DNA from 3 places in the Brevibacillus sp. NRRL NRS-603 genome. Region 1 is predicted to be linked to each of the others. Evidence: riboswitches for the same ligand, from Rfam matches in the RefSeq annotation. Region 1 holds a riboswitch; each other region holds the start of a gene.
The links. A riboswitch is a leader RNA that binds a small molecule or an ion and turns the genes downstream of it on or off. The one in region 1 is predicted to bind cobalamin.

Region 1 (5,398 bases):
CCTAACTATTTTCAACAGTATCAGCATGCTGATATCGAAGAATTAGCTGATGTCATTGGAGAACTTTTGCAAAATCCGATAACGGTTGAAGATGCCGATCATAAACTGATTGCTTACAGCTCACACGGAGAAAGCACAGATGAGGCGCGCTGGTCAACCATCATGGGGCGACGGGTACCGGAAAAGGTGCTGACGCGCCTCTGGAAGGACGGCGTATTCCAGGAGCTGTTAACGCAAGACGATCCTGTACACATCCCGGCCAAGGACGAAATCGGCTTGGGGAAGCGCGTGGCGATTGCCATTCGCAGAGGGAGCGACGTGCTCGGTTACATTTGGGCACAAGAGGTAAATCGGCCGATTACCCGGGAAGATGATGAAATTCTTCGTCAGGCTGCACGGGTAGCTGTCTCGCGTCTCATCCAGCGGCAGGGAAAACGCAAGGCGGAGGAGCAGCGACGCAAGGAATTTCTGTGGGAGCTGTTGCTGGGGAATCACAGCAGTGAGGCTGCCATTCGCCAAAAAGCGGACATCTTGCAGATGCAGCTTCCGACCTCTTATTTAATCTGTATTATTGAAGCGGCAGGAGCCCGTCTGGACCAGTACTTGTATCCGTTATTAATGCGTGACAAGCTGCTCTGGGTTGTCGACGGCTCGCAAATCATCTTATTGATCGGTCTGTCCGATGCGAAAAAAGGCAAGAGTGACGTGCTCATTCGCAAGGTGGAACAGTTCCTGTCCGACTCGCTCGGCAAGCTCGAAGCACATGTCACGGAAGGACGCCAGGTGATTGCCGGGTACGGGAGAGATTACAAGTCTTATACGGATATTGTGAAAAGCTACAGGGAAGCGCTGCATGCGCTCAAGATCAAAAAGCTGTTTCCGCAGGAAAATGAAGGGGTTCACGGGTATCACGAGCTTGGGATATATCGATATCTACTACAACTGAAGCAGTGGGAAGAGGAGCAGGGCTATCAGAATGAACGGCTGGAAAAGCTCAGACAGTACGATCGCGAAAACCAGACCACGCTCTTGACAACATTGGAAACTTTTTTGGATGCCGCTGGCAAGGTCAACAAGACAGCAGAGCGCTTGCATATCCACATCAATACGTTGAGCTACCGACTGAGACGAATTGAGGAGATCATGCGTGTTGACCTTGACAATATGAACCAGCGGGCTGCCTTATATTTAGAGTTGAAAATAGCCAAATTAGATGGGGAACAGTAGTTTGTTTGTGAATTTTCACAAATGAAAAGATGCTAAAATTAAAGGAATCTCCAAGGAGTATGCCCGAAGATACGCTGTACAATAATAGTAACCGCAAAGAAATTGGCGTTTCCAAGGAGGACATACTTATCATGATCGTTGGAATTCCAAAAGAAATTAAAAATAATGAAAACCGCGTAGCCATTACTCCGGCAGGTGTAGCTGCTCTGGTACAAAACGGACATTCGGTTCGTGTAGAAACAAGCGCAGGGCAAGGCAGTGGTTTTACGAATGAAGATTACAAGGCAGTAGGCGCAGAGATCGTAGAAACAGCAGCAGAGGCATGGGCATCTGACATGGTAATGAAAGTAAAAGAACCACTCCCTGCTGAATACGGATATTTCCGCGAGGGTCTGATTCTGTTCACGTACTTGCATCTTGCACCAGAGCCTGAATTGACTCGTGAATTGATCGATAAAAAAGTGATTGCAATCGCTTACGAAACCATCCAGCTCGACAATGGCGCTCTGCCTCTGTTGATGCCGATGTCTGAAGTAGCAGGCCGCATGTCCGTTCAAATCGGCGCGCAATTCCTGGAAAAGCAATACGGTGGAAAAGGCGTTCTGCTCGGTGGCGTACCAGGCGTGCCAAAAGGCGAGGTAGTCGTAATCGGCGGTGGAATCGTAGGAACAAACGCAGCGAAAATGGCGCTTGGACTGGGTGCAAACGTGACGATCATCGATGTAAACGCAGACCGTCTGCGCCAGTTGGATGACCTGTTCCAAGGCCGCGTTCAGACGCTGATGTCCAATTCCTTCAACATCGCAAACGCTGTGAAAAAAGCAGATTTGCTGGTTGGCGCTGTACTCATTCCAGGTGCTCGTGCTCCGCGTCTGGTAACAGAAGACATGGTTAAAGAGATGTCACCTGGTTCTGTGATCGTAGACGTTGCGATTGACCAAGGTGGATCGATTGAAACGGTTGACCGCATCACTACTCATGACAAGCCAACCTATGAGAAGCACGGTGTGATTCACTACGCGGTAGCCAATATGCCTGGTGCAGTCGCTCGTACATCTACATTGGCCCTGACCAACGTAACTGTTCCTTACGCGGTACAATTGGCGAACAAAGGCTACGCACAAGCGATTCGAGATAACAAAGCATTGGCAAAAGGCGTAAACGTCATCGACGGAAAAGTAGCTTACAAAGCTGTTGCAGATGCGCATAACCTGCCTTATGCTTCTATTGAAGAAGTTTTGCTGGTGAAAAACTAGCTTCAACGGTGAATAGAAAAGAAGAAACTGCTTGTCCGAGCTTACGGCAAGCAGTTTTTTTATTGATTCATTCGGCTGAAGCGGGTCAGGGTATTAGGTGTAAGCTTACTGTGCTTGCGTATTTCGTAATTTCGCCGGGCTACCTGTTCTTCGGAGCTTTTTTGTACGAAAGCTGGCGTAACCGTACTCACCATTTCACGAACGAACCTCTTTAGTCGAACATTGACCTGATAACGAGGTCCTCGGTGGTAAGCGGAAGGTGGTGCTGTTAGGATTTGCGTGCTTGGTTGGAAATATGTATCACGTATAAAGGTTACACCCTCTCGAAAAAGTATGGTATTCTACTATGAGGTAAAAAGGTAGAAACGGAGTAAGGAGTGCAGCCGATGTATCAGCTCATAAGAAAATATCTGTTCCAGCAGGATGCGGAAGAGATTCATGAAAAGACAATTGGTGCCTTAAGGCTGGTGGAGGATTCTGCTCCAGGCAAAAGCATCCTGAAGATGATCTATCAGGTAAAAGACCAGCGGTTGGAGAATAAGCTGTGGGGAATAACGTTTCCGAATCCAGTCGGACTTGCAGCCGGTTTTGATAAAAATGCAGAAGTCTATCATGCGTTGGGTGCTCTTGGCTTTGGGTTTGTGGAAATAGGGACGTTGACGCCGCAGGGGCAGCCAGGCAATCCGAAGCCGCGTTTGTTCCGATTGCCGGAACATCAAGCTGTCATTAACCGGATGGGCTTTAACAATCACGGTGCGTATTTGGCTTCCCAGCATTTGGTCGATTACGCATACTCAGATGTTCCGATTGGGATTAACATTGGGAAAAACAAAGTAACGCCGAATGAAGAGGCGGCCATCGACTATAGCAAATGTATGGACATGCTCTATGCATACGGTCACTATTTTGTCATTAACATCAGCTCTCCGAATACCCCGAATCTGCGTGACTTGCAGGAAACAGAGAGCTTGCGTCATTTGGTGCGTGCAGTAAGAGAAAAGGCAACGGAAATGGAAGCGCGTTCCATCAAGAAAAAGCCGATTTTGCTGAAAGTAGCGCCAGACATGTCAGATGAGCACATGCGCGATGTTGTTCACGCTGCTGTAGAAGAAGGCATTTCCGGAATTATTGCTACCAATACGACACTGTCACGCGAGGCCGTCTCCGGTCATCGATTTGCCGAGGAAGCGGGCGGCTTGAGCGGAAGACCTCTTACGGAGCGTTCCACCGCTTGGGTGAAGGAGATTTATCAGGAAGTAGGAGACAAGGTACCGATCATTGGTGTCGGCGGTATTTATAACGGGGAAGACGCCTACGCGAAAATCCGAGCAGGAGCCAGTCTCGTTCAGGTGTATACGGGGATGATTTATCAGGGCCCAGGTATCGCCAAGCAAATCAACAAAAAGCTGCTCAAGCTCATGCAACGCGATGGTTTTAAACATATTAGTGAAGTAATTGGCGTAGACGCAAAAGAATAGATAGGACAAGTAACGCATAGGTCGATGACGCCGTTTGTAGAGGGTCATTGGCTTATGCGTTTTCGCTTATATCCTTTCGATTTATGTGGTGATCCGGTATAATGATGTGGAACAAACATGAATTGTCTGTCAATTGTATATTGTCGGCGTTAGGTGCCTTTATGTGACGCATAAAGGGTAACAGGGAATCGGGTGAAAGTCCCGAGCGGTCCCGCCACTGTAACCAGGGAGCTCTCTTTGAGAAGGAAACCACTCATTTTCGTATGGGGAAGGACAAGGAGCGCATGGATCTGGAAGCCAGGAGACCTACCTAGTAGCCACACCCACAGAACCTTCGCGGAAAGGAGCGGTGAATACGAGGCAATGAGGCTGTCTAGTCAGTCTGTTGTTTTGTGTGCACATCTCGTCCACTGATGGATGGGATTTTTTTGTTTGGAGAATAGAACGAAAGTCAGTGAAGGAGGAATAAACATGAATCGATCTCGTCTCGCATCTACTTGTTTGATGATCGCGGGCTTTGTCCTTTATTTCCTGCTCAATGAACCAGAGACAGGACACGCGATGCACATCATGGAAGGGTATTTGCCATTATCCTGGGCCTTATTTTGGTGGGCTGTCTTCTTGCCATTTTTTATTCTTGGGATTCGTTCGATTAACAAAATTGTAAAAGAACATCCTGAAATGAAGCTCCTTATTGGCGTTGCAGGAGCATTTGCATTTGTTTTATCTGCGCTGAAAATCCCTTCGGTTACAGGCAGCAGCTCTCACCCGACTGGAACGGGCCTTGGCGCCATTATGTTTGGGCCTTTTGCGATGTCTGTGTTAGGGAGCATGGTGCTCTTGTTTCAAGCCTTGCTTTTAGCACATGGAGGTTTGACTACGTTAGGGGCAAATGCTGTATCCATGGCAGTAGTAGGACCACTGGTGGCATATGGAATCTATCAGATGATCATGAAAGTGGGCGGAAGTCAACGTCTGGCGGTTTTTGCGGCTGCTGCTTTGGCTGATCTTGCTACTTATGTGGTGACTTCGATTCAACTGGCACTCGCATTTCCAGCTGAATCTGGCGGAGTGTTGGCCTCGTTTGCCAAATTTGCAGGAATTTTTGCCTTCACGCAAGTACCGCTCGCCATTAGTGAAGGTCTGTTGACCGTTCTTGTTTGGAACTGGTTGTTATCTTACAACGCAAAAGAGCTTACACAGCTTCGTTTGCTAAAACGGGAGGAATCGCTGTGAAAAAAGGATGGAACTGGCTTTTACTCTTGGGGGTAATCGTGCTGGCTATTGTCCCGCTGCTGCTGGTACAGGATTCGGAATTTGGCGGCGCAGACGGCGTGGCGGAGGAAGCGATCAAGGAAATCGCTCCGAACTATGAACCGTGGTTTCAACCGCTGATAGAACCGCCAGGGGGAGAAACGGAAAGTCTATTGTTTGCGG
Region 2 (13,057 bases), on a different contig from region 1:
AATGTCTCAATGGTCGCTGCGTTCACCACAATCCGGCCATTCGGGCGCAGTCGTGTGCAGCAGATGTTCAACAGCTCGCGCAATTCTCCACCACTGCCGCCGATAAATACGGCATCCGGGTCGGGGAACTCATCCAAGCCTTGTGGGGCACGTGCGCCCACCACTGTTAAATCCGTGCGAAACTTCGCCATGTTCTGGCGGCAGTTTTCCAGATCGTCCGCGTTCTTCTCTACGCCATACACTTCACCCTCACGCGCAATTCGTGCCGCTTCAATGGCGACAGAGCCTGTGCAGGTGCCGATGTCCCAGACGATGCTTTTCGCATGCAGTTGCAGTTGCGCAATGCTTAAAATGCGCACTTCTTTTTTCGTAATGAGTCCCTTGTCCGGCTTGCGCTGGGAAAACTCCTCGTCTGCGATTCCAAACGGCCATACCGGGTTTGGACGGCGTTTTTTCAAAATCACGACATTCAGATCAGAGAAGATTCCATCTGCCATTTCCTCAAGGGAATACCAGCCTGTCCGCTCTTCCGCGCTACCCAGATTCTCCGCCACGAACGCATCGTACTCGGTCATTTGGAACGAAAGGAGATAGCGGGCGATCGCTGCTGGCGAGTTTTCCCGATCCGTCAACAGTGCGACCTTTTCCTTCCCGTCGATCCTCTGTGCCAGACCTTTGATACTGCGTCCGTGCACACTAGCCAGTGTCGCATCCTGCCATGCTTCGCCCATTTTGGCAAAGGCGAGCTGGATGGAGCTTAGGTGCGGGTAAATCTCCACGTTCAGTTTTTTCGCAAGTAAGCCGCCAATTCCGTAAAAGAGCGGGTCGCCTGACGCCAGAATGACCGTCTTGCGCGTCTCCGTACGCAGCTCCTCCACCATGGCAGTCAGACCACCCTTCAGTACACGCTTTTCCCCTGTATACTCCGGGAAAAAGCTGAGGTGCCGCTCTCCTCCAACCAACAGTTCACTTTCCTCTATCCAAGTCCGGTACAACGGCAGCAGGCTCTGCTGTCCATCATCCCCGATTCCAATTACTTTCATCGCCTGTGTCATTGATCGTCACCCTTCCCAATAGGGACCCTTTCATTGTGATGATAATGGTTTCGACCTCGATGCCGCCGCCCACTTCCTTTAATGCAGCGCGACAGCAGTTTTCGCACATGATCTCGAAAAAGGCGGGCGTGTCCACCATCATATCGCCTACCTGCGAAGCGGTGTTAGCTCCCAAAATTTCGTCAATACGCTCCTGCGAAGCTCCTGCATCTGCTGCCATTTGAGCGAGGAAGCCGAAATCGACGGGTGCGCTTTTGGAATGAACCATCATGACGCCCTGCGCTACCTTGGAAAACTTGCCCATCATCCCGACCAAGGTCACTTTGCGCATACCCTTGTTCTTGCACTGCTTGAGGGAAAAGCCGACGAAATCGCCCATTTCCACGAATGCTTCTTCCGACAGCTCAGGATAAGTAGCGACCCCGTAGGATTCACTCTTTCCGCCTGTCGACAGCACAATATGATCGCAGCCGGCTTCCTTTGCGACGTTGACCGCTTGCGCCACACTCGCCTTGTAAGCAGAAGTGGAAAACGGCACCACGATTCCACGCGTCCCCAATATGGAGATGCCGCCGAGTATGCCGAGTCGTCCATTCAATGTTTTTTTGGCGATTTCCTCGCCCGCAGGCACGGAGATGACGATTTTGACCCCACGCTGGGTCCCGTACTCATCCAGAACAGCCTGCGCGGTTTCCCTGATCATTTTACGCGGGACGGGATTGATCGCTGCCTCGCCAATCGGAACGGGCAACCCTGGCTTGGTCACCCGTCCCACTCCGAGTCCGCCATCCAAAATAATGCCGGGCTCATCCGACCATTCCACGGTTGAGAGAATAAGGGCACCGTGTGTCGCGTCTGGATCGTCTCCCCCATCTTTGATCGTGCTTGCGGTCGCCTTCTCCAATGAAAACTCACAGCTCTCCATCTGAAAGGTGACGTCCTCACCGATTGGCAGGCGAATCGTCGCTTGGCTTTGCTCTTCCTGAGTAATCAGCGCGATCAAAGCAGCCTTGGTCGTCGCCGTTGCGCATGATCCAGTCGTATATCCGTGGCGGAGGGGCTTTGCCTCTTTTTCGTCCGTTGCTGCTTTGGCTGCCATCTTATTAGCCCAACCGTTCCGCCATGATCGAAATGGCATTCAATGCTGCTACTGTTACTGGACTTCCGCCTTTGCGTCCCATGTTTGTGATGAATGGGATATCGAGCTTCGCCAGCTCTTCCTTGGATTCTGCCGCAGATACAAAGCCAACTGGCATCCCGATCACCAGACCTGGCTTTGCTTCGCCTTCCTTCACCATGCGGATCAGCTCCAGGAGTGCCGTAGGTGCGTTTCCGATGCAAAAGATTCCGCCATCCGCTTCCTTGATTGCTTTGCGCATGGAAATGATCGCACGGGTCGTATTCAGGCGCTTCGCCTCTTCCATCACATCGCGGTCAGAGATGTACACCTTCACTTGTCCGCCGAATTTTTCAATGCGGTTTTTGCTGATGCCGACTTGCACCATCTGTACATCTGCTACGACGATTTTGCCGCTACGGATCGCTTCGATTCCCGATTTTACTGCGTCCGGGTGGAAAACAAGGCTGCGTCCAAGATCAAAGTCTGCGGATGCGTGAATGACGCGTTGTACTACTGGATATTGTTCTTCCGTAAAAGAATGCTCGCCCAGCTCATCTGTAATGATTTGAAAGCTCAAGTCCTCAATCTCTTGCGGTTGTACGGTCATCGGTTTAAATTCCGTTTTGAAATCCATGGTTAGTTTCCTCCAGTCACTTGTTTGAGTTCGCCCAGCACGCTGGCGTAATCCGAAAACTTCGTTCCATAATCGATCTTTGGACGACCGATGACGATTGTTTCGATGCCCATTTCCAGTGCCGCTTCCACCTTTTCGTCAAAAGCGCCTACCTTGCCGCTCTCCTTGGTAATCATCAGCGTGACACCATAATGATCGTAGAGCGCTTTGTTCAGCTCCTTGGAAAAAGGACCTTGCATCGCGACAATGTTTTTTTGCTCGACACCGAGCTCTTCGCATTTCTGCATATTGTCAAGACGCGGCAGCATGCGTGCTACCAGGGTCGTGTCCGGCAAGCCCAACAGCCGATCCGTGAACGTTTTCAGCGTTTTGCTGCCTGTCGTCAGCATGATGACGCCGCGCTTTTCTGCCGCCAGCTCAGCCGCCTGGACGTAGTCTTCTACCACAATCAGCTTTTCACTGCCCGGTGAGGAGAGGCTTTCCCGCTCGTAACGAATGTAGGGGACTCCCGCGCCCTGCGCTCCTGCCATGGCGTTTTTGGAGGCTTCCTCTGCGAAGGGATGACTCGCGTCGACCACGCATTGGACCGCTCTGTCTTGGATCAGCTGCTGGATATCGTCGGCAGTCAGGCGTCCGACCTGGACAGGAACACCTGCTTCCTCCATACTTTTCGCAGCATTGTCAGTGACGACCGTCGTCAACAGCTCGTAGCCCTTGTTCTTGATTTGCAAAGCCAACTCGCGTGCGTCGCTCGTTCCAGCCAGTACCAGAATCATGCTGTCTCCCTCCTACTTGGTAACGTGGTCATGCTTGTGATCATGGTCATGGTCATGATCGTGATCGTGATCATGATCGTGATGATGGTGGTGGTGACCATGGTGGTGATGATGCCCATGCTCGTCATCGTGGTGGTGATGGTGATGATCGATGTGCTCCATCGCTGCCAGCCTGTACTGACAGGTATCACAGTTCAGCTTCACTTCACCTTGCAACGCTTCCATCACACGATCCTTGAGCACTTCTTTCAACAACGGATGGAAGCCAAAATACTCGGCCATTTCGAACTGGGCTTCTGGATATTGCTCACGGAACTTCTCCAGCTGGTCGCTCATCCGTTTGATCAACACACCTGTGAACAAGAAGTACGGCAAGAGAACGATGCGCTTCGCACCCAGCTTCAGACAACGCTCAACACCCTCGTCGTACAGTGGATACGTCACGCCCATAAAGGCGGTCTCTACCCACTTGGCTTTGTAGCGCTCCCAGAACAGTCGGGACATTTTGTAAATATCGCTATTGGCATCTGCATCGCTGCTGCCGCGTCCGATTACGAGTACAGCCAGGTCATCGTGGTCTTCCCCGGAGGCAAAGCCTGCCTCTTCCATGCGAGCGGTCAAAATATTGATGACTTCGTCGTGAATGCCGATCGGGCGTCCGTAGATGAACTGAACGTGTGGGTGCAGCTCCTTCGCCTCGTCGATGGCAGCTGGAATATGAATTTTTGCATGTCCGGCAGAGAACAGGATGATTGGAATCACCGCCACGCGGGTTGCACCCCGTGCCACGCAGGTATTCAAGCCTTGCAGCATATCAGGACGGGCAAACTCCAGAAAGCACGTCTCGATAATCGGTACATCCAAGTCCGGTGTTAGCGTCGCCACAAACTGGCGAATCTCTTCATTGCCTTCCGGGTCCTTGCTTCCATGACCTACAAATAATACTGCGTCCATTTTATGTCCCCCTCGTTTTTTATTCGGTGTTCTTGCATTAATCTCCGCATGCAGCATTCTCGATTTCAGCTTTTGCTGGCTCGTACCATGCGAAGCCCTCCAGCTCGCCTACACGTTGGAAAAACTTGTGGAACCGCTCGTTCGGAAATGCTTCTTTTTTGAATCGGTTCACGATTCGCTCCACGAGTGGAACAATCTCTTCTTTTTCAATGCCTTCTGCTACCGGAATACCGGAGTGTGCATTGCGTCCCACCGTTTTTGCTCCCAGGAATAAATCGAACTTTCCTTTGCGGAATACGATCCCGATATCCTCTTGAACCGCGCCATAGCACGCCATCCCGCAGCCGTTGAAGCCGATCTTCAGCTCCTTCGGCATTTCTTTTCCACCCAGCTTTTGGTGCAGCTCGTCAGCATAAGGAATGCTGTCTTTTTTCTCGCCGTCGCAGAAATCACACGCTTTTACCTGCAAAACGTCTCCGATCGGGCTGAGTATGAGTCCAAGCTCTCGCAAGCGGCTCGTGATGCTGTCAGGGTTGGCAGTCGGCACGCGCAAAATCATTTGGTGGTGTGGGGTGTATTCGATCTCGCCTTTTTCGCCAGCCACTTCGGCAATCGCCATCATTTGCTGCGGCGTGATTTTTTTGTTGGCAACACCAGGACTTACCGCGCATTCGAAAATCATCTCTGGCGTAAAGGTAGATACCGGACGATGGACTTGGCCTACAGCTGGCTTGGTTTCAATGCCTTTCGCCGCATTGATAGCCGTCAACGCCTCCATGGCCCATGCGAAAGGCGCTTTTGGTGCCGATTCTTCTGTTACAGGCGGCGCTTCCAGTACTGCCGTGCTTGTTGCTGCACGATTTGCCGGCTCTGTAGCCGTTACGCTGTCCTCGGTCACAGCTACTGGTCTTTCTGCCTTCGGTGTTGCTGGTGCTGCCGGAGTTGACGCAAGACTCTCCTCGGAGGCCTCGAGCGACCAAGGCTCATTTTCTACACGCAGACGCTGATGCGGCTTCAGTGGCTGCTCATCGGCAGACAGCGTATATTTGCGCTGGTAGCCTCGCGGCGTAATCATTTTGCCGTCGTAGACAAACGTCGATGTATTTCCAATAATCACGGTGGTCAACATGCCGATATCATGCTCCAGCATTTGCGCCAGCGTCGTCACGACAACCGTTTCGCGTTCGCGATAGGCACTTTTCACGATACCGACCGGGGTATCTGGTGAACGGTACTGCAAAAGAATGCGCTGCGCTTCGACGATCTGGCGTGTGCGTCGTCCACTGCGCGGGTTGTACAACGCGATAACAAAGTCAGCCATCCCTGCTGCGTCAATTCGTTTGGCAATCAGTTCCCACGGCGTCAAGTGATCGCTCAGACTGATCGTGCATGCGTCGTGCATGATAGGCGCACCGAGGATCGCCCCACAGGAATTGATCGCCGAGATGCCCGGTACGATTTCGATGGGTACGCCGGTAGCTTCTGTCCAGCCTTTTTCCACCAACACCTCGTATACGAGACCTGCCATCCCGTAAACACCTGAGTCCCCACTGGAAATGACCGCTACCTTTTTGCCTTCCTCTTCCGCCTGACGCACGGCTTCTCGTGCACGCGCCACTTCTTCCGTCATCCCTGTGCTGACGATTTGCTGATTCGTCAAAAGTCCGCGGATCAAGTCTACGTAGGTGGAATAGCCGATAATGACATCGGACTCCTGCAGAGCTTCCCGCGCCCGCTTGGTGATATGCTCAAAACTTCCTGGACCAAACCCGATCACAAACAATTTGCCGCTCATAAGGCCCCTCCCCTTTTCGCTTCCTGTTTATAATAAAATCGATATCATCACGCTAACGAGCAGACATAAGAGCGAAACGAGATACATCAAACGAATCGTCGCGACAATATCACTTGCCTGCAATAGTCGCTTCGCATCTCCCATTTTTGCCCGATTCGACGCAACACCTTGGTAATAATTCAGTCCCCCGAGCTGCACGCCTAATGCTCCAGCGACTCCGGCTTCCGGCAAACCGCTGTTTGGACTCGGATGCAAATGCGCATCTCTTCTGATCATTGCCCAGCACCGCTTCCCATCCAATCGCTGCAGCCAGCTTGCTGCAACGAGTAACAAAGCTGTTAAACGGGCGGGTATGTAGTTCAGTACATCGTCAAAGCGGGCAGAGGCCCAGCCCAGATTCAGATACCTCTCGTTTTTATAGCCAACCATGGAGTCGAGGGTGTTGGCGGCTCGGTACGCCATTGCCAACGGTGCTCCCCCAATCGCTGCGTAAATCAGCGGAGAGACGATCGCATCGACAATGTTTTCCGCCACGGTTTCCACCGCTCCCCGACATACTTCCGGTTCATCTAGCCGCTCTGTATCGCGTCCGACTACCATGGACAAGGAGCGTCTCGCCGCTTCCATATCCCCAGCCGCGAGATGGCGGGCAATCTCCATACCGGCATCGGCCAAGCCTTTTGTCGCGATCGTCGTGGAAATCAACCAGGCACCCAAGATCCAGGCAAGCACCGGATGGATGAACGCCGCTCCCCACAAAAGCAGCCAAACAACAGCGTAGCTGCCGCCAACGATCACGAGCGGGAACAGGACTCCTGCCAGCTTCAAATGCGACTCCTCTTTGACGAGAGAACGTATGACCCGTTCCAATCGTGTAATCCACCAGCCCATGATGATCACTGGATGCGGCAAGCTCCGGGGGTCTCCTATCACCCGATCAATCAAGTAAGCCGCGCATAGTATCCATACTTCTGTCATGTTGTCCCTCTCTTACTCTTCAGGGGTTGTCGCATCCAACTCTGCCCTGCCGCATCCAAGCATTCCGCTACCAGAGCCTCCCCATGCTTAATGCCATCGACCTGCCAATATCGGTCAGGATTGTTTTCGAGCCACGCGGCCTGGAACCAGCGGATCACGCCGCCATGTGTGACGATGACGACTGTACCGGAGGCCTCGTCCTCGCCCGCTCCCTCCAACAGGGAGCGTAGCCAACGATCCATGCGCATTCCTAACTCTTCCAGACTCTCCCCTCGTGGAGGCCGATTTCGAAAAGGATCGTCGTACCACCTCGTGGCACGCACAGGGTCCGACTGCATCAACTCATCGTAGGTCATCAGCTCCCACTCACCAAAAGACAGCTCTCGCAAGGCTGGCTCCGAAATAACCGATAGCCCCCAAGCAGCTGCGAGTGGTTCTGCAGTCTGCACGCATCTGAGCAGGTCGCTCGAGTAAATCGCAGCAGGTCGCCCGATGAGCACTGGTAATTCCTTGGCCAAATCACTCGCGTGTAGATGCCCGTGTTCATTCAAAGAAACGTCGCTGTGCCCCAAATATCGATGCTCACGATTGCTGTCTGTCTCCCCGTGACGTATCCAAACTAGCTTCATAACCACCAGCTCCCGACTAACACCAGCAGAACGACCGCTTCACTGCTTTCAATAACAGCCCCGTAGCAGTCTCCGTTTAAACCGCCTAGTTTTTTGGCAACCGAGCGTGAAAACCATAGAGCGAACAACAGCGACAGGAAAATAGCCGTGATGACCTGCAAGCCCCCAAGATACCATCCTGCGGCAAACACGATGATGTAGCTCACGATGATAGAGGAAGCGGAAAGCCCGGCACTGATGCCTTTTCCGATTCCTTTGTCCGCCGAAAGATACGGCCAGAGCTTGATCGCCAAAAGCACATGTGTCCGCGCTGCTACTGGTGCTACAATCAAAAAGCTGCCCCATCCCGGATGTGCGAGCTCCGCGACTGCACCCGCCTTGATCAGCAACAGCATAATCGCAGCAAGAACGCCCATCGCACCTACGCGGCTGTCCTTCATAATCGCAAGGATTTGCTCTCTCGGTCTACTGCTGCCAAGACCATCCGCGAGGTCCATCCACCCATCCATATGAAGACCACCGGTCACGTAGACCCATGCGATCAGCGTCAAAATAGCGGCGATCCATGGACTAAACAACGCCAGTCCTGCCTGATGCACACCCCATAGCAATAAACCGATGACTACACCAACTGCGGGATACCAATTGACGCTTTTTCTCCACGCCTCCTCTGAAGGACGAAGCCATGGAACCGGAATACGCGTAAAAAACGAGATCGCGTGTAAAAATGCATTCATCCTTTGATCCTCCACGGTATCCCTGACAAAACCGCGTAGACGGCGTCCGCTTGTCGCGCACTTCTCTGATTGACATCGCCCAGCACATCCGCGAACCATCTGCCCAAACGACTCAAGGCTATCCCGCCCAATCCGACCTCGCTTGTGACAGCAATGACTTTTTGAGGGGAATTCTGAACGAGGGACAGCCATGCCTCTGCCTCCTGCAACAGGGCTTGCGTGTGTGAAGCACTTCTCCATTCCGACTCATCCACGCTCATCAATCGATTACTCACCCAAGTGGACAGACAATCGATCAGCACCACATCATACTGCTCACGAAATGCGTGGTAATCGGTTAACCGCTCTCCTACCTCCACACAGCCCCATTCCAACGGACGACGTGCTTGATGCAGCTCGATTCTCTGCTTCATTTCATCATCCCAGGCCTTGCCTGTCGCCACGTACAGGACTCGACTGCTCAACTTCATCGCAAGCTCTTCCGCGTAGCGGCTTTTTCCTGAACGGACACCGCCTGTTACCAGCACCAAGCTCATCGCTGTTCACTTCCTTCCGCATGGACCTCGCGAAGCGCTGCCAGAAGCCGTTCATTTTCCGCTCGTTCACGCACGGCGATTCTCACATCATGTGCGGTCAAACCGGGATACATCGCACAGTTGCGGATCAATACGCCTTTTTTGCCGAGCCGTGCCTGCAATTGTTCGGCTGTCAATCCTTCCGGCGTGCGCAGCAGCAAAAAGTTTGCCTCAGAAGGCCATACCTGCCAGCCCAACTCACTGCGGATGCAATCAGTCAAATACGCACGTTCTTCTTTTATGAGCCTGCGCGTCTGTTCCTCGTATGCCTGCTCCTGCAAGCACAATTCGCCTGCCAAAAGGGCCAGTGCATTCACGCTCCAGGTCACTTGCTTTTGGCGCATTTTCGCAATGACATCCGGATGCGCAATCGCATAGCCCAGGCGCAATCCCGGAATCGCGTACATTTTCGTCATCGAACGCATCAAAATCACACGGGGAAAGCGCTCCAGCTGCATCGCCAATGTATACTGCCGCTCCTCCTCCACAAAGTCGAGAAAAGCCTCATCCACGATGAGCCACGTATTGGTCTCTTTCGTCCATTCCGCCATTTGGCGCAGCTCATCCGGCTGATACAGGATTCCTGTCGGATTGTTTGGTGACCCGACAAATACGAGATCAGACTGCGTAAAAAGCGTGTACAGCTCTGCAGGATCAGGCTTGTACCCGTTCGTTTCCTTCCCAAAGCAGCCAATGACACGGGCTCCATACTGCTCGGAAAGTTGCGCGTATTCCGAAAAGCAAGGATATACCACACCAACTGTTTGCGGCGAAAGACCGAGGATGGCCAATGCCATTGCCTCCGCTGCACCATTGGCAGGCAGCAACCATTCCTCCGGCACTTGCAGCCGTTTCGCCAGCGCACGACGAAACACACGATGTCCAGGGTCTGGGTAATGCGCTACAGCAGCCAACGAAGCCAGCAGCAACTCACGGACGCTTGCTGGCATCCCTAGCGGATTAATATTGGCACTGTAATCCAGAAACTGCCCAGGCTCTCGACCAAAGCGCTGCGCTGCGCTCAGCAGGTCTCCACCATGACCGTACGTTTCTATTACACCTGCGCTTGTCAAAACTCTACCCCCAGCACAGCTGGAATCCCTTCATCGTAGTAATGCTTGATTGGCTTCATCTCTGTCACCAAATCTGCGATGTCCAAAATCTCCTGCTTTGCTGCCCGTCCCGTAATCACGAGGTGGATATGACTTGGCCTGTTTTGAATCGCTTCCAACACATCGGACAGTGGCAACACATCGTCAATCGGGAAGCGGTCAATCGCCAATGCATTATTCAGCTCATCCAAAATAACGACATCGTACGCGCCGGAAGAGAGCTTCTCGCTCGCAAAAGCCCAAGCTTCTTTCAATGCCTGACGATGCTCCTCCGGTGTCTTCGTCCAGGTGAAGCCGACGCCCATTTGCACGATTTCAATGCCCAATTTATCGAAAATAATCTTTTCTCCGTATGTTCGCTCCGGCGACTTGATGAATTGAACCATCAGCACCTTTTTCCCGCGCCCTGTCGCTCGCACAGCCAACCCGACTGCTGCTGTTGTTTTTCCTTTGCCGTCTCCTGTGTAAACGAGGGTCAAGCCCCGCTTCTTATCGTTTTTCTCCATCCTGACCACCTCAAAAAGTGACGTATTTTACTCCGCTGTTCCATCCATACTTTCCGAAGCAACAAAACAGTCATGACCGTTTTGTTGACCGCAAGCGGTCGCATCCACTTTTATGAAAAACGTCGAGACGTTTTTCACAGAAAAAAAGCGCTCTGTTTCCCCCCAGTACGTAAGGAAAAACAAAGCGCGGATAGCTGAAAAGCAACAATCCTCACCTCTTCCTTTGACCCGAAGGAAATCAGTGTAAACATAAAACAGGCAGGTCTCCTGGCTCGAGGATCATCGCTCTTCTTCTCCTTCCCGCTCCCGGATGGGCAGTGGATGGCATGGTGCCTTGAAGAACAGCTACTCTCTTACAGTGGCGGGACCGCGTTGGCTTTTCACCAAACTTCCCTTTTAACCTTGCTCCTGCGAATCGGTTTCGCTAAAACAAGGACCTGTTTCTCTTCCATATGTAAATGTCATTCGTTTCGTTGACAAGCACTTGCTTTAATAATAGCAAAAGCTACCGAGGATTCAAGCAAAAGCTGCCGATTCATCACAGGTGTCTATTGGCAGAAAAATAAGATAATCACCGTTTACTTACTTGAAAATTTTCGTTACCCTATTGGCAAAACAATCGAAAGTGGTGTGCAGTCATGCTATTTCCTCCGATTCCAAAAATACCAGACATGGTCCTGCCCAGCCCACTGCCGATCAAGGAATGCGGCGAACCGATGATCCCCCTCTCTTCCCTTGCGGAACAAATCACAGTCTATCCAGCCTACTACCACGAGGGTTATGCCGGAACGCAGCCAGAAGCCTTTTTGCGAGAAGGGGCAGCACGCAGGCTCGCCACGGCAGCCGCGAAACTGCCTGTTGGCTACAAGCTCGTCGTACTGGATGGCTGGCGCTCGTTCGAGGTACAGGCATCGTTATATGCCCGTTTTCGTGAAGCCTTGCTTCTACAAGGCTGGCAGGAAGGGCCCGCACTCACGGAACAATTGAGCAAATTCGTCGCTTATCCAACAACGGACCTCTTCAAACCGTCGCCTCACCTATCCGGTGGTGCAGTTGATCTGACTATCGCAGGACCTGATGGCTGGCTGGAGATGGGAACAGCCTTCGATGATTTCAGTGAAAGGGCTGAGACTCGCCATTATGAAGAACTTGTACAGCCTACCCAAAAAGACATCGAGATTCGAGACCATCGCCGACTGTTGTATCATTTGATGACTGCCGCCGGATTCGTCAACTATCCGAAAGAATGGTGGCATTTCGAGTATGGCACGCGCACCTGGGGACAAAAAACGCAGCAAGAGCCGATCTATGGCGGAGTTTTGTCGATGTAAGAGCGGAGTTTTGTCGATGTAAGAAATGAAAAGACCGTCAGCACAATACTGCCTGACGGTCTTGCTTATTCCTTTATGAAACAATCACTGCATAAAATCCGCCATGATGATCTCCGTATCAAACGGGGTAATCCCTTCCTCCAAGGAAAATACCGTATCTGCCTCTTCAGCTTGATCAGTCAGCTTCCCTCTCGCCTGTGCGTGAAGCATGAACAACTCATGCAGGGTTGGCTTCACCAACGAGGTGAGCGCTCTTCCCATCAGTTCCACCCCTCCGGCATTCGACTCCACATTGTTGGCAAAACGCGGATCGGAATTCAAGGCGATATCTGTCCAAATCACTTTTCTCTCCACGAGATCCAGAATGACCGGGATACAAATCCGCGTGTTTGCGGCGAGATCAATCTTGTCCTGTACCGTCTGTGGCTCGAAAATTTCTCCTGTCTGTGGTGCCGACCGAATCATCCAGCCTGCGTAGCATTCAGGCAAATCGCAATAAGGCTGACTCGTAAACGAATACAGGTTCATGACGACATATCGACCGCCATAGCGGATGACAGATTCCATGTCGATGTCGATGAATTCGCACGCGCCATTGGGAGCCTCCACAATATCCCCGCTATGGCACGCTTGATACTTGTCGGAACGCAGATTGGTATAGGAAATATGCTCCATGTACTTCCAGTCTCCGTTATAGAGCACGGCAGACAAATCGATATCGACTCGGCCTGTAGGGACATCGTTGACGATCCCTTCCCTCCACCAGAGGAAAAAGCGAATCGTTCCTCCATCCGGGATCGATAGTCGGGAGCCGCGTGCGATCGTTCGCAGTGCTTTACTGGCGGATCGCATCGA
Region 3 (13,057 bases), on a different contig from region 1:
TTGTCATGAGCGACACGCGCATAGACAGGACGTATTCGGAGTTCCTCTAAAAAGAGAGAAAGTGAATTTGTCGCGATTCCTTTGCCCCAAAAGCTTTTGTCAATCCAGTATCCAATCGTAGGCAAGCCAAACAGCTCAAAGCACAAAACATTACCGACAATCTGCCCATTCATGACAATGGCTCTTTTCACAATCGAATCATTGTTTAAAATCATTGTCCAATGAGCGGTGAAACCGTCTATATCTTCAGGGTCCTTAACAGTAAAGGCCGCCATCTCATGAGCATATTTGTCCAATTGCTGAGTGAAAAATATAGGGAGATCTGCCTCTGTTACTTCACGTAAATCAAGGGACCGATCACGCAATGGCTCCAAGGAAAAGCACCTCCGAAAAACATCAGCTATTCTCTCTTCACCAACACTTTGATAATCATCGATAGTACCGTGAGAACCAAAATGACATTAGCGATGAGCATAAAGCTAGGTAAACAAAGCCTAAACAAGATGTACACACTCCTACTCGTTACAACCTTTGAAAGTGAAAAGGACTAATTCTCCCCGGTGACAAGCATGATCGCAAAGCCATCATAGCCCTTGCTGCCAACTGTCTGTACAACAGTTCCACTGACACGCTGCTCTTCAGCTGCCATCTCGGTGAATTGACGTACACCGACAATATTGGGATCTGTGCTTGTTTCGTCCACGACTTGACCACTTCGTACAACATTATCCGTAATAATCACAGTACCTTTGCGAGAGAGCTTTAATGCCCATTGAAAATAGTCGGGGTTCCCTTTTTTATCTGCATCGATAAAAATAAAATCAAAAGGCCCCTGATTTTCTTTGTGCAGTTGGATGAGAGAATCAAGGGCGAGTCCGACCTTCACTTCTACGATCTGATCCAGTCCTGCGCGGGTAATGTTAGATTGTGCAACTTCTGCATGTTTCGGATCATATTCGAGAGTAATGAGACGACCGTCTGCAGGAAGTGCGCGGGCTAACCAGATGGTACTGTATCCACCGAGAGTGCCAATTTCCAAGATCGAACGAGCGCCTTGGATCCGTGCTAACAGATGAAGGAATTTACCTTGATTGGGTGCTACATCAATAGCTGGAAGACCCGCAGCTGTGTTCACTTGAAGAACTGTGTCTAGAACGGAATCGGCTTCCAGTAATTTATCCGTAAAATAGTGATCGACCGCTGTCCATTGCTCTCTATTCATGATCTCAACTCCCTCAAGAATTTACAGGGATATCATAACACGACTAGCAACTTCTGGCTGGCTTTTTTATAACAATTAACACTTTTCAGCCGGAGGTTTCTAAGGTAGATCAACCCTTATAGGTAAGATTTTCACCTGTTACCATTATTTTCGCATAGCGTGATCGTTGAATTTTCATGATAATAGAAAAGTAATCCAAGCTAGCTAGTATAATCCAACCTTGGGGATTCTATTCCACGCGTCCGACTAAATGATGCAGTCTAAGTCGGCGCCATTTTTTTATTCCATCTATAGGCAAATGTACCTATTATTGTTCGTTGTCAACAGAAAACAAGTCCTATATGATTATATCATTCACGTATGACATTACGCGTACTACCCCGTACGCCCCAACCACTTTTTGTTGGTTGGGATTTTTTTTGTTCCATTTCATATCCAGTTATCTCCTATCGCGTTTCGATGCGATTTTTTATATCCTTGTACATAGGACTCGTAATGTTCTTGGGGTCCGCGGTGACTCAAATTATGCAGAGGAGTCACCGCTTTTTTTCTTTACATACTTCCTCCGTTCAAGGTCAAGCTAGTAACAGGTGATTTTGGTCAGGAGGTGTTTTAACGTGCGGGCAACTTTTGTGGTGCTGACACTGGCTTTTGCTTTGACCGTAACGGGATGTACGAAGCAATCTGGTACCGAAACGAAGCAAAAAGCGGAAGCGGAGCCGTTGTGCATGCCTGTACCCGTCAGACATTATCAATGGGAAGAGCGAGCGAGGTCGATTACAGCTAGCGTGAAGGGCATAGACAAAATCGTGGCTGTGCAAATCGATAAAGAGCTCGATGTGGCTATTCAAGTAACGAATTTTAATCGGTTCAAGCTGGAATCGATTCAAAAAGAAGTCGGAAAGAAATTAAAAGAGGCCTTCCCAGACGCCAATATTCACGTGACAGCTGACAAGCGATTGTTAAAAGATTTGCAAAGGCTGAGTGAAGAACAGTGGCCAACCGATGTAAAAGAGGCATGCCAGAAGAAGAAATCCTTAAAAGAAATTGAAAAGAAAATGAAGGGCTAGCCGATCTCCCAAACCTCACACACTACATAGGTAGAGTGAGGTTCTTGCTCTCTTTTTGACTGAACAATGAAAACGAAATGAAAATTCTGTAATTATCAACGAAGAAGAACTCCCTGATTGGGAGTCTATATAGCCTAGTGATGATCATGATCGTAATGATGCGCGCGCTCTCGATCTCGATGGAGGTCAATGCCGCGTAATTCACCCTTGGCCTTTTCCACGAGGACTTGATAATCTCTTACTACTTCCGTCAAGGTTGTAACGGATTCCTTATAGTCGGGATCATTACAGATTCCATCTATCGCTCGATGGAGGTGATACATCTTATCTTCGGTTTTTCGGATAAATTCTACCCAATCCATTCCGTTCATAAAATACCTCCTTTCCGTCATAGGCTTTACCCCCATGTGCGAAAGTATGCAAGGTGAAATAAGAATAAATGATGCGTATGCAATCTAATAATGAACTTTGGTCTTGTAACAATAATCTGTTCATGATAACATACCTCACATTAATAGCATCAAAGGACGAGACTTGAGGTGTATCAAATGAACGGGTTAGCCAAACTGAATCGATCGCTTGAGAAAATCATGCCCATCCTAACGCCGAGCAGTGTTGCTATTGGCGTAATAGCCGGGACACATTTGCAGCCGTATGCTTTTTTGTCTCCTTGGGTGTTTGCCTTCATGACATTTACCGGCAGTTTGGGTTCAGGATTTAAAGAATTTGCTAAGGTACTGACCAGACCGCTGCCATTAATCGTCAATTTGATGATTCTTCATGTACTTATGCCGCTAGTTGCTTGGTCAATGGCTCGGTTGTTTTATCCGGATGATATCCATGTCATCACGGGCTTTTTGTTGGCGGCCTTAATTCCCACAGGGATCACGAGCTTTTTGTGGTCATCGATTTATTTTGGGAACATCGCACTGACGCTATCTATTATTTTGTTGGATACGATGCTCTCTCCATTGATTGTTCCGTTGGGGATGTCCTTGTTTTTAGGGGCAACAGTCGAGATGGATTTGGCTGAACTGATGAAAGGTTTATTTTATATGATCGTGCTGCCGTCACTTGTCGGTATGCTGCTCAATCATTTGTCAAAAGGGAACGTCAAAAAAACGCTGGCACCAAAATTAGCGCCATTTTCTAAGATGGGAATGGGTGTAGTCGTCGCAATCAACAGCTCGATGGTCTCGTCTTACTTTCATATGATGGACGCGAAACTGGTGGGGATGGCGGTACTCGTACTGGTAGTAGCCATTTTAGGTTATTTAATGGGGTGGGGGATCGCAAGGCTGTTCGGATGGGAGCGTGATGTGATCGTCACGTTAACCTTCAACAGTGGAATGAGAAACATTAGCGCAGGGGCAGTTATGGCGATCACGTACTTCCCAGCGCCTGTTGCTCTTCCCGTTGTTCTCGGTATGCTTTTTCAACAAATACTGGCGTCTACCTTCGGGAAATTTTTGGAGCTGGTCGAGAAAAGACCGCAGCATCAAGCGCAGGAACTATCAAGCTAAAAGTAAAAGCCGTTTTCCAACACCAATGGGAAAACGGCTTTTTTCTTACAGATTCTTATGCGCGACTTGGCAGAACGAACCTTTCATAGGCTGTCATGCGGTTCAACTAAAGAAATCGGAAAAAAGAGTTGCGAACTTATGTTCGTATTCACTATAATGTAATTACAATTTCCCACACAGGATGAGGATCTGGATAACAAATGTTCGTAAGTAGGCGGGTGGAAAAGCGTGGCTAACAGCAATCTTGAAGTAACGAACGAAGAAAGAGAGGCATTTATGTATATGCTGCGAGATTCGGCAAGAGAGAATTATCCCTTGAATGTGAGCTGGTGTGTGTCTTTTGAGGGGGAGCGGGGGAATACGTGCAGCATGTGGGGTGTGGTCAAATGGGTAGACCCGAAGGCGAGACGTGTTCAATTAGCAAACCAAACGGGTAGCCAATGGATAGAGATGGAGAAGATTATTAATGTACAAGCATAGGTGTGTGTGTAGAAACCTTACATGAAAACCATTCATCGTAAGGCTTCTTTTCTTTTTTGCACAAAGGAGGAAGTGTAATTGTCATAAAACCTGACATAAAAACACGGAAAATTCGAAAGTTTGATTGACGTTCGTTTTTATTATGTTAGAATATATTACATAGCATGCATTCTCTCCACTTCCTATTTTGACCCAATCATTGGGTCCTTTTTTTTGCCTATGTACCATTCTTCGGATATGGCTTCCCATCTGCTTGAAATAACTTGCTCACCATTCCATAAAGACGACCTGACATGTTAGGAAAAACGAAGGAGTATTCATTCGCTCCTTGATTTAGCAAGACGATCGGTGCTTCCACGGTGTAGGGGATTTTCATTAGATCGAGCATCTTCTTATATTCCTCTACTTTGGAATGGTCGACCGTATAATAAAATGATTTGGAAAAATTCATGCGAGCACGCTCCTTTTCCTTATTGTAGCATATCCATTGTTTACCGTATAAATGAACATAATAAATATTATGTAAACAAAGTGCAATTTCCTTTCTCCTGAGGAAGAGAGAAGAGTAGCTTCACAAAGAGTTCCACCTATGATAAAATAAAGGACCAAAATTTTACCAATAGGAGAAAAAGGATGATAATCAGCCAACAACTACTTTCTGTGAATGGGTTATCCTACACGATTCGCTCTGCAATACAAACAGATGCACAGCAGTTGTCGGACCTGCGACTGCAAATCGATGGGGAGACTGAAAATTTGGACAGAGAAAGAGGAGAGGCTTTCATCGATGTGCAAGGATTCGAACACATCATCAATACGGATGCAGAAAGTCCAAGAAACTTGTTTTTAGTAGCTGTTGTGCAGAAGCGGATTGTCGGGTTTTCCAGATGTGCAGGTGTTTACTTAAACAGATTTGCACACAAAGTAGAGTTTGGTGTATGTGTATCAGAAGAGTTCTGGGGTTATGGCATTGGGAAGAATCTCTTGCAAGAATCGGTTGCCTGGGCAGACGCCAACCACATTACCAAAATGACGTTGAATGTGATGGAAACGAATGAGAAGGCAATTGAGCTGTACAAACGGTTTGGCTTTGAAATCGAAGGGGTACTCAAAAACGACAAAGTTCTTTCCGATGGCAATTACTACAACACCGTTATTATGGGAAGATTCAAAAATCAATAAATCGTTTCGTAGAACTCATGTCTCATTAAATGAAAAAACTCCGCAATCGTTAGCGGAGTTTTGCTGTCTGATCGGTGGTTAAGCTGTTGTTTAGCTGCTGAAGAAGCTACGGCTGGAGTGCTTTCTTTTATAATGAGAGCTGCCGTAATGCGAATGTCCGTACCGATTGCTAGAGCTGTATTTTCTGCGATGTTTGTAATCGCTGCTGCTGTATTTTCGGTACTTGTGCGAAGATGAGTGATTACCGAGTAAATTTTTCAAAAGCTTCTTGAGCATATCAATCACTCCTAGTTAGGTTGGAAGTCTATTCCGTATAAGTATATACGAATATGTTGGAGAACCGTTTCATTATTTTTCTACGTTTTCGTGAAAAGCCGGACCAATCAGATCGATCCGGTTCGTCCATATTCCTCCTGTAAAGCTTTCTGGCACTCGTTTTAAATCAGTCGGAACATCAAAGCCTTGCGACACATCTCCGCTGCCCGCGACTAGGATCACGCGGGTGTCTTTTGCTTCCATTCTTGCCATGAAACGATTCGGCCAACCCCAGAGCCATGGGGCAATTTGATCGGGAATATGCAATTGGGTTTGTGCACAGGCTTCCGGTACATATCCGGACCAACCTGCTGCGATGTACGGAATTAGGCAACTTTTCATTGTCGCCATAGACATCACACGCAGCTGTGGCAGTTGTTGCTTCAATGTCTGGATTGGCTCGTCACCGCCATAAACAGAGAGCTGTGCTAGTCGTTTTGCAGGCAATCTTGCCAAAACATCCGCCAACGCGTTCCCCTCGAGTGGGTCATTGCTTTTGATATGGATAAGCAGCGAGCGATCAGGGAATGTTTGTAGCACGTCATCGAGAGAGGGCATCATGCCAATCCCTTTTCCACGGAAGGGGAAGGTTTTCCCTTCATCCGCTGTATAATGGTAGCCAATGTCGAGCTGTTGTAATTCGGCCAAGGTATAATCTCTCGTGACACCGGTGCCATTGGTCCGACAGTCAAGCGTCCAGTCATGAAACACGGCAAATCGATTGTCTTTGGTCCATTGTACATCCAACTCGACAACGTCCGCGCCTGCATCAAAAGCAGCCTGCATGGACGCAAGCGTATTTTCCAGGTACGGATGCTCTGGTGGGTAAATCCGTTCCGCCGTACAAGTTTCATTGGTGATGTTTTCCATATGGAAGGTTTGTGCCATCCCGCGGTGAGCGAGTAAGAAGGGCTCGCCGTCAGGCTCCTTTGCGAGATACGAGCTGTTGCCCAGAAATAGAAAAGCAATGAAAAGAAGGGGAAGCCAGATGCGTTTTCGCCGGAACCATTTCTTTCGTGGTTGATTTCGTTGTTTTGCCATGATGGAATACCGCCCCTTCATTAAAATGCTCTGTTCATTGTAACAAAACGCAAGGGAGGAGGGTACATCCTTTGGGAGTAGGGCTAGGGGCTTGGCATCATTCGAAAAGACTGGCACAATAGACGGAAGATAAGATGTATCCCATGAAGAGCAAGGGGAGGTTCCATGAAAATAGCTTTACACCAAATCGCTTATCAGATCGGCATGCACCCAACCGAGATGGCGAAGCTTGTCTACGATGGTGAGATAACGGGAGAGGTACCTGACCGCAATCCGCAAGCAAAGGATGCCTGGGTGGATTTGCACTCTCTGCGTAACTTCATTCAATGGCGACATGATCAGGGGCGTATGGACCAGATGTTCTATGATAAAGCTATGCGTCACCTGAACAAAGCAATGCCAAAAAAATAATCGAATTCGGAGGAGAAACATGACAGACTCTATCATTTACTGCATGGTACCAAAAGCATACTGGGAAAAGTGGATGGACAAGGATCACTATTTACCGCGCGATTACGAGCAGGAAGGCTTTATTCACGCGACAAAAGGGGACGAGCTGCTTGAAAAGGTAGCAAACCGCGTCTACGCACAGTTTGACGAGGAGTTGTATGTACTCGTTGTCGATGAAGCGAAAACGACTTCGGAAGTCAAATACGAGGCTGCGAAGGATGGATTGCTGTATCCGCACATCTATGGACCGCTGAATCAAGATGCAATCGTAGATATGAAGCAAATGAATCGGATAGACGGCCAGTGGCGTCTGGGAACGTCCATCCGCTAATCGCTACCAGTTAAACCATTTAAGTAGCGCAAGCACTTCTTGACGCTTGGCCTCAGGTAGCTTGTCAAGTCTGCGCAAGAGAAGATCGATTCGCATGCGCTGTTCCACTTCGGATTCAGGTGCCTTTTGCCCCTTTACCCATTGTCGTTTCAGGCGGACAGGATCGATATCAGAGATGATCCGAAGCAGCTTTCTTTCCAACAAATCTAAGGAAGCCATAGGTGAAACCCTCTTTTTCGTTTAATCCGTGTTTCTTCTATTATAACACGGGTACATAAAGAAACCATGATTGGCGCACAATGGTAAAGGTGTAGAATATAACCCTTTGTAGGAGGCGTATCGATTATGGCGAAGCCGGATGACCGTTCTGACAACGCAGAAAAGCTCCAACAGATGATTTCCAATACGGAAGTGAACATTCGTGAGTCCGAAGATTATCTGACGGCTCATGCTGGAGAGATTTCTGCAGAGGAAAAAGCAACCCTCGAAGCGAAAAATGAGCGTCGTGAAGAAAGCATCGAGGGATTTCGCGCGGAAATCAAGGATGAATCTTCGCAGGCATAACCTTTCAACCAAACGTCTGGCGCCAACTTTGCGTCAGACGTTTTTTCATTCTCTCGGGCAAAAGTGCAACAAAACATGATTTGTTTTGCGAAACATGGTAATCTGTAAGGGTACAAATTGAATAAGAGGAGAAAGACTTATGAAGCGACCAGAAGATACACGCGTCGTTGTCGGCATGTCTGGCGGAGTCGACTCCTCCGTGACGGCTTACCTGCTTAAGCAACAGGGATATGACGTCATCGGCATCTTCATGAAAAACTGGGATGATACCGATGAATTCGGCCACTGCACGGCGGAAGAAGACTTCCAGGATGTCCGGCGCGTCTGTGAACAGATCGGCATTCCATATTACACGGTAAACTTTGAAAAAGAATACATGGACAAGGTATTCCAGTATTTTTTGGATGAATATAAACGAGGACGCACACCGAATCCGGATGTCATGTGCAACCGTGAAATCAAGTTTGGTGAGCTTCTTGCCAAGGTGATGGATCTAGGGGCGGATTATATTGCTACCGGCCATTACGCGCAGGTCAAGTACATCGATGGCGAGTACAAGCTGATTCGTGGTGCTGACAACAACAAGGACCAGACTTACTTCTTGAATGTATTGGGCCAAGAACAGCTATCCAAAACGATGTTCCCCATTGGTCATCTTCCAAAACCTCAAGTAAGGGAGATCGCAGAAAAAGCGGGACTCTATACAGCGAAAAAGAAGGATAGCACAGGGATTTGCTTTATTGGCGAACGCAACTTCCGTGAGTTCCTGCAAAACTATTTGCCTGCCAAACCAGGAAATATCGAGACCGTAGATGGAGCAGTCATCGGTACGCACGACGGACTGATGTACTATACACTGGGTCAACGACAAGGCTTGGGGATAGGTGGAGGTCATGGCACAAGCGGACAACCTTGGTTTGTTGTAGACAAGGATCTGGAACGGAATGTCCTGATCGTTGGCGAAGGCTCTGATCATATCCGTCTGTACTCGAAGAGTCTCCTGTCGACCAACGTTAGCTGGGTGAGTGATAAGAAACCATCCGAAACGTTTACTTGTACAGCCAAATTCCGTTATCGCCAGCCAGATCAGGGAGTAACTGTTCACCTGCTCGAGGATGGCAACGTAGAAGTTGTATTTGATCAGCCGCAAAAAGCAGTGACACCTGGTCAGGCTGTTGTTTTCTACGATGGAGAAGTATGCTTGGGTGGAGGTACGATTGACAAGGTACGCTTAGTCGATAAAGAGAACTAAGATAGACGGGGGAAGCACTCGGTGGATGCTACGAAAAAATCAAAAGTGATTATCGTTTCGTTTTTGGCGGGAGCGGTTCTCTTGGCGATCATCTCTTATTTCGGGATGGCCTCCATGGGTAAAGAGCATATGGCGACGATCCAAAACGTCATCAAGGAGAACGGCGGGATTGTAAACGCGGATGGAGTGACAGCGGTTCCGCTGGAGGAAAGTCCTTTTCCCAACGGCGGAAAAGGCAATACTATCTACCGAATCTACTATACAAAAGATGGGCAAACGTTGACGGCTTGGTATCGTGCTGATAACGAATCCTCCATTAAGAAAGAGCCGGAAGCATGGATTCTGCCGTAAAAACAAGGATAAACCTGACTGGGAGAGTGAAGGCATCACATGACCCAATATGCTGGACTGCGTGAGCTGGCTGAACTGATTCGAAGACTCGAGCCAGAGTTAGCGGGTGCACAATTAAGTATTCTTGCTCATGAAAATAAAGAGGAAATCGCAACAATGCTAGTGGAAGGACTCGGGACGAAGGTTCCTGTCCAACACAGCTCCGGCGAATATGCGAATCATTTGGCGATTTTGCGTGTAGGAGCGAACAAGTACACCTTTGCGCAGGACTGGAGAGAAGTGTACATCAGTGAAGTAAATTACTGCGCGTGTCGCATACCTCCAGGGGCCCATGGATTGTTGGTTCACCATATCGATTATCCAGGCGTGATTTATGATGTCTCACGAAAACTGGCCGAGTATCAAATCAATGTTTCCAAGTTGAATGTATCGCGCGAGCAAAAAGGGAAGAATGCCCTGCTTATCTCTGTGACTGATGAAGAGATTACACCGACGATTGTATCCGCCATCGAAGAGCTGCCCCAAATCACCAAAGTGTTATCTCTCCAGTAAGCGAATCATGCTAAACAAAAACTGCCCGTTTTTAGCGGGCAGTTTTTTTCGTAGCGAATTTGAGTCCTTGGCTAATGAGGACTGGTAAAACGGACGAATGATTTTCGTCAGCAAATTCTTTAAAGGAAGCTTTGATTTGACCGTTGCCCATGGAGGACAATCGTTCGACCAGCGCCAGAGATTTTTCTTTGACCAAGAATCGCCCATCGTTTTCCAGCTCCCCAATGGTGAGGAGCGCATGAACGTCGAGGTCATCTGTCAGCAGCTTCGGCAATTGACTCTCCTTCGCAAGCAGGACACTCTCATTCCAATGAATCGAGGGACTCCCAGCTATATAACGTTGAAAAGCATGTGGTTTGGTCAAAAGTACATGCAAAACAAACAACCCGCCTAGCGAATGTCCAAAAATCGCTTGCTGCGTCCGATCGACGGGGAAGTCGTTTTCGATGCTGGGCTTGAGCTCCTCCTCCAAAAAGGTGAGGAACTGCTCCGCTCCTCCCATCTGAGGCCACTCTGCACCTTTTGGGTTGCCAGGAAGCTCTGAGAAGGGAACTTCATACGTGTAATCAAAGAAACGGGCAGGATGGTACGGTCCGTCCGTTGGATACCCAATCCCGACGACGATAGCAGGATACACGCCAGTTCGTTCAGGGCCACGTGATTGTTTCCGTATCGCTTCGGTCATGGTGGCAAAAACAGAGTTGCCATCTAGCAAATATATGACGGGAAAGCCTGATTCCGGAGGGGGATCGGCAGGTACACTTACGAAAATGTGATAGTCTCGTTCTTGATAAGTCATGATTTTACTGTAAGAACGAGGAATGACGACCGGTTGATAGTCGGTGCTTTTCATGACGGCTACTCTCCAATCTCTCCAAGGCTAACCAACACGCACAAAATCTATTATATGAACGGGAACCAGAGATTGGCAATAGCCGAAAAAGGAGAATAGTTAGTTTTCGAAAAGAGCCCATACTGAGCTTGACTCCTACGATATATTGAGGTAAAGTAAGTTTTACCAACTACATATTGATGCGGTAAGGTGTTTACCAGCTAGATTTGGTAGACTTAATAGGGAAGTCGGTGAGAATCCGACGCGGTCCCGCCACTGTAATGAGAGAGTTCCATTTACGAGTGAATGCCACTGATCTTGAAGGATCGGGAAGGTGTAAATGGAGCGATGATCCAAAAGCCAGGAGACCTGCCTAACCGCTTGCACTGTTTACCCTACGGGAGATAGGGAAGTGTTCGAGCGCTCAATTCGCATTGGCGAATTGCTAGATGGAAGTCATCACGCGCATTCGGCATGTAAACGTCGGATGCGCTTTTACTTTGGCTAAATAACATACATACAGAGTAAAAATAGTAGGATAGGATGAGGGACATGCTAATCGCTTACGATTCAAAAACAGGAAACGTCCGAAGATTCGTCAATAAAATTAATTTGCCACATGTGGAAATTGATCAAGATATGGTGCTGGACGAGCCATTCATTTTGATCACATACACGACAGGATTCGGACAAGTGCCGGAGAAGGTGGCGACGTTCCTGAAGCGAAATCATGTCCATCTGCGCGGAGTATCCGCTAGCGGCAACCGCAACTGGGGAGCCAGCTTCGCCAGAAGCGCGGATACGATCGCGAGCCAATATGGCGTTCCGGTAATTTCAAAATTTGAACTGTCCGGTACCGGCCGGGATGTGGAACAATTTACGAGTGGGGTGGCAGCAATTGCGGCATATTGAATTGAACAACGAACTGATGCAGCGTGGCAACGACGGATTTTATCAACTGGAAAAGGATCGGGAAGCGGTTGCGGTCTTCATGGAAGAAGTGCAGTCCAATACGATGACTTTTGGCAGTGTCAAAGAACGCATGGACTATTTGATCGAGAATGACTTCTATGAAAACGTCTATGAAACATACACTGTTGAGCAGGTCGATGAAGTTTTTCGTTTGGCCTATGACGCTGATTTTCAATTTGCTTCGTACATGGCTATCTCCAAATTTTATAAAGATTACGCTTTGAAAACGAACGATAAATCGATGTACTTGGAGCAGTATCCAGACCGGGTGGCCGTTGTGGCACTGTCCCTTGGACAAGGTGACTTTGAGCTCGCCAAGCGTTTAACAGTCTCCATGATGGATCAACGCTTGCAGCCGGCGACACCTACCTTCCTGAACGCAGGCAAAAGCCGCCGTGGAGAAATGGTCTCCTGCTTCTTGCTAGAAATGGATGACTCACTGAACTCCATCAACTTTATTTTGGGAACTTGTATGCAGCTATCCAAAATTGGCGGCGGTGTAGCGGTGAACCTGTCCAAGCTTCGCGGACGAGGAGAGCCGATCAAAGGCGTCGAGGGCGCAGCAAAAGGTGTCATGCCAGTTCTCAAGCTGCTGGAAGATGCGTTTTCCTACGCAGATCAAATGGGGCAGCGCAAAGGCTCAGGTGCAGCATATTACAACATCTTCGGCTGGGATATCAACGAGTTTCTCGATTGCAAAAAGATCAATGCAGATGAAAAGGCACGCATCAAAACGTTGTCCATCGGCCTGATTGTACCAAACGTTTTCTACAAGCTGGCTGAGGAAAACAAGCCATTGACTGTGTTTGCTCCATACTCCGTGTACAAAGAATACGGCGTGCATCTGGATGATATGGACCTTGATGAGATGTACGAGGAGCTATTGGCAAACGATCGCATTAAGAAAAAGACCGTGATGA

Region 2: it holds a riboswitch for cobalamin, as region 1 does, so the genes downstream of both, cobO (cob(I)yrinic acid a,c-diamide adenosyltransferase) here and C7R94_RS27205 (energy-coupling factor ABC transporter permease) in region 1, are expected to answer to the same signal.
Region 3: it holds a riboswitch for cobalamin, as region 1 does, so the genes downstream of both, nrdI (class Ib ribonucleoside-diphosphate reductase assembly flavoprotein NrdI) here and C7R94_RS27205 (energy-coupling factor ABC transporter permease) in region 1, are expected to answer to the same signal.

The regions. Positions count from the first base shown of each region.
Region 1 covers NZ_PXZN01000062.1:37-5,434, forward strand. Annotated here, with positions in the region: gene C7R94_RS27190 (PucR family transcriptional regulator) at 1-1,227, shown strand, start outside; gene ald (alanine dehydrogenase) at 1,359-2,483, shown strand; gene C7R94_RS27200 (quinone-dependent dihydroorotate dehydrogenase) at 2,870-3,961, shown strand; cobalamin riboswitch at 4,096-4,289, shown strand; gene C7R94_RS27205 (energy-coupling factor ABC transporter permease) at 4,433-5,197, shown strand; gene C7R94_RS27210 (energy-coupling factor ABC transporter substrate-binding protein) at 5,194-5,398, shown strand, end outside.
Region 2 covers NZ_PXZN01000008.1:122,639-135,695, reverse strand. Annotated here, with positions in the region: gene cbiE (precorrin-6y C5,15-methyltransferase (decarboxylating) subunit CbiE) at 1-1,055, opposite strand, end outside; gene C7R94_RS04070 (cobalt-precorrin-5B (C(1))-methyltransferase) at 1,018-2,154, opposite strand; gene C7R94_RS04065 (precorrin-8X methylmutase) at 2,159-2,809, opposite strand; gene cobK (precorrin-6A reductase) at 2,812-3,585, opposite strand; gene C7R94_RS04055 (sirohydrochlorin chelatase) at 3,598-4,539, opposite strand; gene cobJ (precorrin-3B C(17)-methyltransferase) at 4,577-6,334, opposite strand; gene cbiB (adenosylcobinamide-phosphate synthase CbiB) at 6,362-7,312, opposite strand; gene C7R94_RS04040 (histidine phosphatase family protein) at 7,309-7,941, opposite strand; gene cobS (adenosylcobinamide-GDP ribazoletransferase) at 7,938-8,678, opposite strand; gene cobU (bifunctional adenosylcobinamide kinase/adenosylcobinamide-phosphate guanylyltransferase) at 8,675-9,214, opposite strand; gene cobD (threonine-phosphate decarboxylase CobD) at 9,211-10,326, opposite strand; gene cobO (cob(I)yrinic acid a,c-diamide adenosyltransferase) at 10,323-10,871, opposite strand; cobalamin riboswitch at 11,112-11,327, opposite strand; gene C7R94_RS04010 (M15 family metallopeptidase) at 11,510-12,202, shown strand; gene C7R94_RS04005 (TerD family protein) at 12,287-13,057, opposite strand, start outside.
Region 3 covers NZ_PXZN01000012.1:537,935-550,991, reverse strand. Annotated here, with positions in the region: gene C7R94_RS09750 (GNAT family N-acetyltransferase) at 1-374, opposite strand, end outside; gene C7R94_RS09745 (O-methyltransferase) at 548-1,222, opposite strand; gene C7R94_RS09740 (YhcN/YlaJ family sporulation lipoprotein) at 1,840-2,292, shown strand; gene C7R94_RS09735 (hypothetical protein) at 2,427-2,663, opposite strand; gene C7R94_RS09730 (bile acid:sodium symporter family protein) at 2,841-3,815, shown strand; gene C7R94_RS09725 (YolD-like family protein) at 4,044-4,295, shown strand; gene C7R94_RS09720 (hypothetical protein) at 4,513-4,746, opposite strand; gene C7R94_RS09715 (GNAT family N-acetyltransferase) at 4,929-5,477, shown strand; gene C7R94_RS09710 (hypothetical protein) at 5,568-5,753, opposite strand; gene C7R94_RS09705 (glycerophosphodiester phosphodiesterase family protein) at 5,826-6,833, opposite strand; gene C7R94_RS09700 (hypothetical protein) at 6,999-7,244, shown strand; gene C7R94_RS09695 (DUF952 domain-containing protein) at 7,264-7,614, shown strand; gene C7R94_RS09690 (hypothetical protein) at 7,618-7,833, opposite strand; gene tlp (small acid-soluble spore protein Tlp) at 7,960-8,178, shown strand; gene mnmA (tRNA 2-thiouridine(34) synthase MnmA) at 8,318-9,430, shown strand; gene C7R94_RS09675 (hypothetical protein) at 9,452-9,781, shown strand; gene C7R94_RS09670 (ACT domain-containing protein) at 9,821-10,333, shown strand; gene C7R94_RS09665 (alpha/beta hydrolase) at 10,365-11,186, opposite strand; cobalamin riboswitch at 11,357-11,556, shown strand; gene nrdI (class Ib ribonucleoside-diphosphate reductase assembly flavoprotein NrdI) at 11,718-12,077, shown strand; gene nrdE (class 1b ribonucleoside-diphosphate reductase subunit alpha) at 12,064-13,057, shown strand, end outside.